One region of the Actinoplanes sp. 13 genome, then DNA from elsewhere that is predicted to be linked to it. Evidence: riboswitches for the same ligand, from Rfam matches in the RefSeq annotation. Region 1 holds a riboswitch; the other holds the start of a gene.
The links. Region 1 has a riboswitch for cobalamin ahead of AC0NH5_RS39130 (CbtB domain-containing protein). Riboswitches for the same ligand answer to the same signal wherever they lie in the genome.
Positions count from the first base shown of each region.

Region 2: it holds a riboswitch for cobalamin, as region 1 does, so the genes downstream of both, cobN (cobaltochelatase subunit CobN) here and AC0NH5_RS39130 (CbtB domain-containing protein) in region 1, are expected to answer to the same signal.

Region 1 covers NZ_JBVYOQ010000038.1:30,708-33,994, forward strand. The annotation lists gene AC0NH5_RS39115 (ribonucleoside-diphosphate reductase subunit alpha) at 1-298, shown strand, start outside; gene AC0NH5_RS39120 (ribonucleotide-diphosphate reductase subunit beta) at 298-1,293, shown strand; gene AC0NH5_RS39125 (CbtA family protein) at 1,400-2,152, opposite strand; gene AC0NH5_RS39130 (CbtB domain-containing protein) at 2,143-2,346, opposite strand; cobalamin riboswitch at 2,381-2,512, opposite strand; gene AC0NH5_RS39135 (SigB/SigF/SigG family RNA polymerase sigma factor) at 2,661-3,287, opposite strand, start outside.
Region 2 covers NZ_JBVYOQ010000001.1:120,321-123,607, forward strand. The annotation lists gene cobN (cobaltochelatase subunit CobN) at 1-1,455, opposite strand, end outside; cobalamin riboswitch at 1,490-1,613, opposite strand; gene AC0NH5_RS00500 (precorrin-3B synthase) at 1,694-2,899, shown strand; gene AC0NH5_RS00505 (precorrin-8X methylmutase) at 2,899-3,287, shown strand, end outside.

The DNA.
Region 1 (3,287 bases):
CGAGCTGTTCCGCACCGCGTGGGAGCTGCCGCAGCGGGCGCTGATCGACCTGGCGGCCGCCCGCGCGCCGTACATCGACCAGTCACAGTCGCTGAACCTGTTCCTGGCCGCGCCGACCATCGGCAAGCTGTCGTCGATGTACCTGTACGCGTGGAAAGCCGGCCTGAAGACGTCGTACTACCTGCGGTCGCGTCCGGCGACCCGGATCCAGCAGGCCACGGTCTCCCTCATACCGGCCGTCACCGCCGCCGAGGCCTGCTCCCTGGAGAACCCCGAATCCTGTGAGGCCTGCCAGTAATGCTGCTCGACCCCGGAATGGACCTGACCCTGCGGCCGATGAAGTACCCGCACTTCTTCGACCGCTTCAAGGACGCGATCAAGAACACCTGGACCGTCGAGGAGGTCGACCTGCACGGCGACCTCGCCGACCTGGCCGGCCTGACACCCGCCGAGCGGCACCTGGTGTCGAGGCTGGTGGCGTTCTTCGCCACCGGTGACACGATCGTCGCCAACAACCTGGTGCTCAACCTCTATCAGCACGTCAACTCCCCGGAGGGCCGGCTCTATCTGTCCCGGCAGCTGTTCGAGGAGGCCGTGCACGTCCAGTTCTATCTGAACCTGCTGGACACCTATGTGCCCGACCTCGACGAGCGGCAGGCCGCGTTCGCCGCGGTCGACAACATCCCGTCGATCGCGCGCAAGGCCGAGTTCTGCTTCAAGTGGATCGACTCGGTCTTCGAGCTGCGAACGCTCACCTCGAAGGACGACCGGCGGGCGTTCCTGCTGAACCTGATCTGCTTCGCGGCGTGCATCGAGGGACTGTTCTTCTACGGCGCCTTCGCGTACGTCTACTTCCTGCGCTCCCGCGGCGTGCTGCAGGGGCTCGCCTCCGGCACCAACTGGGTGTTCCGCGACGAGAGCATGCACATGGCGTTCGCGTTCGACGTGGTCGACACCGTGCGGCAGGAGGAGCCCGACCTGTTCGACGCGGCCCTGGAGCAGCAGGTCCGCGACATGCTGGCCGAGGCGGTCGAGTGTGAGGTCCAGTTCGCGGCGGACCTGCTGGAGCAGGGCGTCTCCGGGATGTCGCTGACTGACATGCGGGAGTACCTGCAGCACGTCGCGGACCGGCGGTTGCAGGCGCTGGGGATCGAGCCGGTCTACGGCAGCAAGAACCCGTTCGCGTTCATGGAGCTGCAGGACGTGCAGGAGTTGTCGAACTTCTTCGAGCGGCGGGTCTCGGCCTATCAGGTCGGCGTGACCGGCTCCGTCAGCTTCGACGACGACTTCTGACGCACCGTTGTGGTGACTTGGGGTCCCGTGCGCACCCCAAGTCACCACACTCGCGGGCCGGAGCGCGATCAGTGTGTGAAGTTCGGGTCCGATACGGACCCGAACTTCACACACTGGTTTGCGGGACGGGCGCGGGCTCGGCGTGGGTGGTGCGCGGGGTGAGCAAGGCGGCGTACGCCAGGCCCAGCACGGTCCACAGCACCGCCTGCACGCCGAGCGACGTGATCCGGAAGTCCCACAGCAGCGCCGGCGGGAACGTCGCCGGCACCTCGTTGATGCGGGGCAGCAGCAGGTAGGCGACCGCGACCACGACCAGGAAGCCGGCCACGGCCGCGGCGGCCCGCCGCGACTCGGTCCGCTGGGTGCGCGCGGCGATCACCGCGGCCCAGACCGCGACCAGCCCGAGCACCAGCACCGCCAGATAGCTCCAGGTGCGCTGGTTGATGGTGGCCGGGTCGCCGACCGCGGGCGGGTTCGGCGGATATTTTGCGAACGGCACGAGCACCGCGCCGAGCAGCGCCGAGCCGGCCAGCTGGAGCGCGGCCCGGCTGTCGCTGCGGGTCCGCAGCCGGCCCCGCAGCAGCGCGAACGCGACGGCGAGGATACCGCCGACGGCCACCCCGTAGAGCGTGGTGGCCAGCACCAGACCGGCTTTCTGCCCGCCCCGGCTGACCAAGGGCTCCCCGTCGTGGTGGCCGGCGTCGCCGGACGCGTGCGCGGCGGCCTCCTCGATCGCGATGGCCGCCTCCACGTGCGGCTCCCCGAACACGAACGCGAAACCGCCGGCCAGCAGCCCGGCGATCAGCCCGGCGAGCAGGCCGCGAAGCAGGAGGGAGCCGAATCGGTGGGTCAGTGGCACGGAACGCCCAGCAGGTGCCGGCCGTCGTGCATCAGTTCGTGCAGGAACATGCCGCTCTGCGAGACGGCGCCGTTGTCGAAGGCGACCAGGTAGGCCAGCAGCAGCATCGTGGCGACGACCCCGGCTGCGGTGCCGGCGAGGCGGCGGGAGATCGCCGGGGCGGCGGTGGGCCGGGCGGATCGAACGTCGGACATGAAGACCAGACCTCCTACGGGATGACGCGTCCCGTTCGTGGGGCTGCGGCAGGCGAGCTTCCTGACTCCCGGCCCAGGACTGGACCGGTCACAGTGGCGCGACCGCACCGGACTCTCACCGGTTTCCCTCGCGTTGCCGCAGATGACTGACCTCAACCTAGTTGCCACCGCCGCATCGGCACAACGGTCAGCCCCGGTCCGCCATGGTCGTCTTCGTCTCTTCCGGACAACCGGCCGGCGGCTGATGCGAAGGTCATAAAAATGCGCCGCCGAGGATGGCCCTCGGCGGCGCGGACGTGCGGGGGGTGCGGTGATCAGGCGGCGCCGTCGATGTGGCGGCGGAGCTTGACCAGGGCCTTGGAGAGCAGCCGGGACACGTGCATCTGCGAGATCCCGATCTGCTGCGCGATCTCCGACTGGGTCAGGTTGCCGTAGAAGCGCAGGCTCACGATCTTCTGCTCGCGCTCGTCCAGGGTGGCCAGGGCCGGCCCGAGCGAGACGCGCAGTTCGGCCAGCTCGAAGCCGTTGTCCTGCTCGCCGAGGGTGTCGCCGAGCGTGGTGCTGCCCTCGGCGTTGGCCGGGGTGGAGAGGCTGGTGGAGTTGTAGGCGCGGGCGCCCTCCAGGCCCTCCAGCACCTCTTCCTCGGAGATGCCGAGGTGGGCGGCGATGTCCGCGACGGTGGCGGAGCGGCCCAGGGTGTGCGCGAGGTCGTTGTTCGCCGCGGTGATCGCCAGGCGCAGCTCCTGCAGCCGGCGGGGCACGCGGATGGACCAGGTGCGGTCGCGGAAGTGCCGCTTGAGCTCGCCGACGATGGTCGGGATCGCGAAGCCGGCGAAGTCGACGCCGCGGTCGGCCTCGAAGCGGTCCACCGCCTTGATCAGGCCCATCACGGCGACCTGCTGGAGGTCGTCGACCGGCTCGCCGCGGCCGGCGTAGCGGTT
Region 2 (3,287 bases), on a different contig from region 1:
GGCCAGGTAGTGGTGGCTCGGCGGCAGGTCGGGGTCGTGGTAGATGGCCACCGGGTTGGCCCCGAAGCCGCGCGGCGGCTGCACCATCACCACGATGTTCTCGTCGCGCAGCGCCGCCAGTACGATGTCGCCGCCGTCCACGTAGAGCTCACCCGGCGCCGGGCCCCAGTGCTGCTCCACGCTCTGCCGGAAGTCGGCCGGCAGGCCTGAGAACCACTGCCGGTAACGGTCGCCGGAGATCCGCACCGGGTTCGTCGCCAGCTGCTCCTCGGTGAGCCAGTCCGGGTCCTGCCCGCCGGCCGCGATGAGCGTGTGCATCAGCCCGTCGCCGTCGTAGGAGCCGAAGTTCCCGATCCGGTAACCCCGGCCGGCGAGGGCGGCCAGCAACGCGACCGTCGAGGCAGGGGTGTCGAGACCGACCGCGTTGCCGATCCGCGAGTGCTTCGTCGGGTAGGCCGACAGCATCAGCGCGATTCGGCGGTCGGCGGGCGGCACGTGCCGCAGCCGGGCGTGCGCCAGCGCGATGCCGGCCACCCGGGCGGCCCGTTCCGGGTCGGCCACGTAGACCGACAGACCGTCCGGGTCGATCTCCTTGAACGAGAACGGCACCGTGATGATCCGCCCGTCGAACTCGGGGATCGCCACCTGGGTGGCCGCGTCCAGCGGCGACAGCCCGTCGTCGCTGGCCTCCCACGTCGCCCGCGAGCTGGTCAGGCACAGCCCCTGCAGGATCGGCACGTCCAGGTCGGCGAGCACCCCGACGTCCCACGCCTCGTCGTCGCCACCGGCCGAGGCGGTCGCCGGTTTCGTCCCGCCGGCCGCCAGCACCGTCACCACCAGAGCGTCCGCCTTGCGCAGCTCGGCGAGCAGGTCGTCCGGCGCGGTCCGCAGCGAGGCCGTGTAGATCGGCAGCGCCCGGCCGCCCTTCGCCTCGATCGCCTGGCAGAGGGCCTCGACGAACGCGGTGTTCCCGGCCATGTGGTGAGCGCGGTAATAGAGGACCGCGACCGTCGGTGAGCCCTCCCCCGACTTCCGCGGCAGGACGCCCCACTGCGGCGCGGCTTCGGCGGGCGCGAACCCGTTGCCGGTCAGCAGCACCGTGTCGGAGAGGAAGTCGTGCAACGCGGCCAGGTTGGCGGAGCCGCCCTGCGCCAGGTACACGTGGGCGTCCGCCGCTACACCGGCCGGCACCGTGGAGAGCTTCATCAGATCGGCGTCCGGCGCCTGCTCACCGCCGAGCACGACCACCGGGGTCTCGCCGCCGAGCAGCGTGTCCAGGCCCTCTTCCCAGGCCCGGCGCCCGCCCAGGATCCGCACCACGACCAGCGAGACCCCGTCGAGCAGGGCGGGCAGGTCGTCCACCGAGGTCCGGGCCGGGTTCGCCAGCCGCCAGGCCGAGCCGCTGGCCCGGGCGCTGAGCAGGTCGGTGTCGGACGTCGACAGCAGCAGAAACACGCGTGCGCTCCCCTCGGGGTCCGCGCCCCGGGTAGTAGAGATCACGGCGACCGGAGTTCCTGGCTCCCGGGCGAGACGCCCGGTGACAGTGGCGGGACCGCGCCGGAATCGCACCGGCTTCCTCCGCGGCGTCGCCGCCGTTCTCAGACACGCTACTCGATGCCGGTGACAGCTCCGGCTGTGATGCTGCCGACCCGAGGATGCACCCGGCACGGTGACCGGTCGTAGTATCCGCACGGTGACCTCCCCCCGCTCCTCCGACGTCGACGCCTGCCCGGGCGCGCTGCGGCTGCACGCCGCCGCCGACGGGCTGCTGGCGCGCGTCCGGCTGCCCGGGGGCGAGGTGACCGGCGCTCAGCTGGGCACTCTGCGGGCGCTGGCCGAGGAGTTCGGCGACGGCTGCCTGGAGGTGACCTCACGGGCGAACCTCCAGCTCAGAGCACTTCGAGCGGGGGACACAGAGGTCTTGGCGGCGGGCTTGCGGGAGGCGGGGCTGCTGCCTTCGCCGGCCCACGACGCGGTACGCAACATAGCGGCGCCCCCGTTGGCCGGCGCGCGAGAACGGCACCTGGTCCGGGCGCTCGACGCAGCGATCCTCGCCGATCCCGAGCTGGCCCGCCTGCCCGGGAAGTTCCTGTTCGCGATCGGTCACGTGCCGCTCGCCGCCGACGTCGCCGCCGTCTGGTCGGGCGACTGCTTCGCGATCCGGTTCGCCGGTCACGACACCGGTCTGCGGGTCACTGCCGAGCGGGTCGCACCGACGCTGGTGACCGCCGCGCACGCGTTCCTGGCCGAGCGGGAGGCGCAGCGCGGTGCCGGCCCGGCGGCGTGGCGGCTGCGGGAGCTCGGCGACGGCCCGGCCCGGGTCTCGCAGCGGGTGGCCGCCGCGCTCGGGCTGACTGCCGGCGCTGTGCGGGCGGCGGCACCGGCCGCCGGGCCGGCGCCGGGTGACCTGCTCGGCCTGCTGGAGCAGCCGGACGGACGGTCCGCGGTCGGCGCTCTGGTGCCGTTGGGACGGCTGTCGCCCGTACCCCTGAAGGTTCTGGAGAAGGCCGAACGGCTGGTCGTCACGCCCTGGCGTGGGGTGATCGTGGCCGATCTGGCAGCAGGCGCGGCACCCGGCTGGGCCGATCGCCTGATCGCGTCCGGGCTGCCGGTCGCGGCAGACTCCCGGTGGGTCGGGGTGACCTCGTGCGCGGGCCGTCCCGGCTGCGCGAAGTCGCTGGCCGACGTCCGCGCCGACGCCACCGCGGCATCGACGTTCGTCGACGGCCTGCCGGTCCACTGGGTCGGCTGCGACCGGGCCTGCGGCAGCCCGGCCGGCCGGCACGTCCAGGTCCGGGCGACCAGCGCCGGTTACCTGGTGACCCGTTCCCCCGACGAGGCCTCGCCCGGTGTCCCCGAGTCGCTCGGGGACGCGGTGGCGGCGGCGAGGAGACCCTGATGGAGTACGTGCGCGACGGCGCGGAGATCTACCGGCGTTCGTTCGCCACCATCCGGGCCGAGGCGGATCTCGCCGGGCTGCCCGCCGACGTCGCCCGGGTGGTGGTCCGGATGATCCACGCCTGCGGGATGGTCGACCTGGTGGAGGACGTCCGGTTCAGCCCCGGCGTGGTGACCGCGGCCCGCGGGGCCCTGCTGGCCGGCGCCCCGATCCTGTGCGACGCCGAGATGGTCGCGTCCGGGGTGACCCGCAGCCGCCTGCCGGCCGGCAACGAGGTGCTCTGCACGCTGCGCGACCCGGCCGTGCCGGCGCTCGCCGAGAGGATCGGCAACACCCGCAGCGCGGCCGCGCTCGACCTCTGGGGCGACCGGCTGGGCGGCGCCGTGGT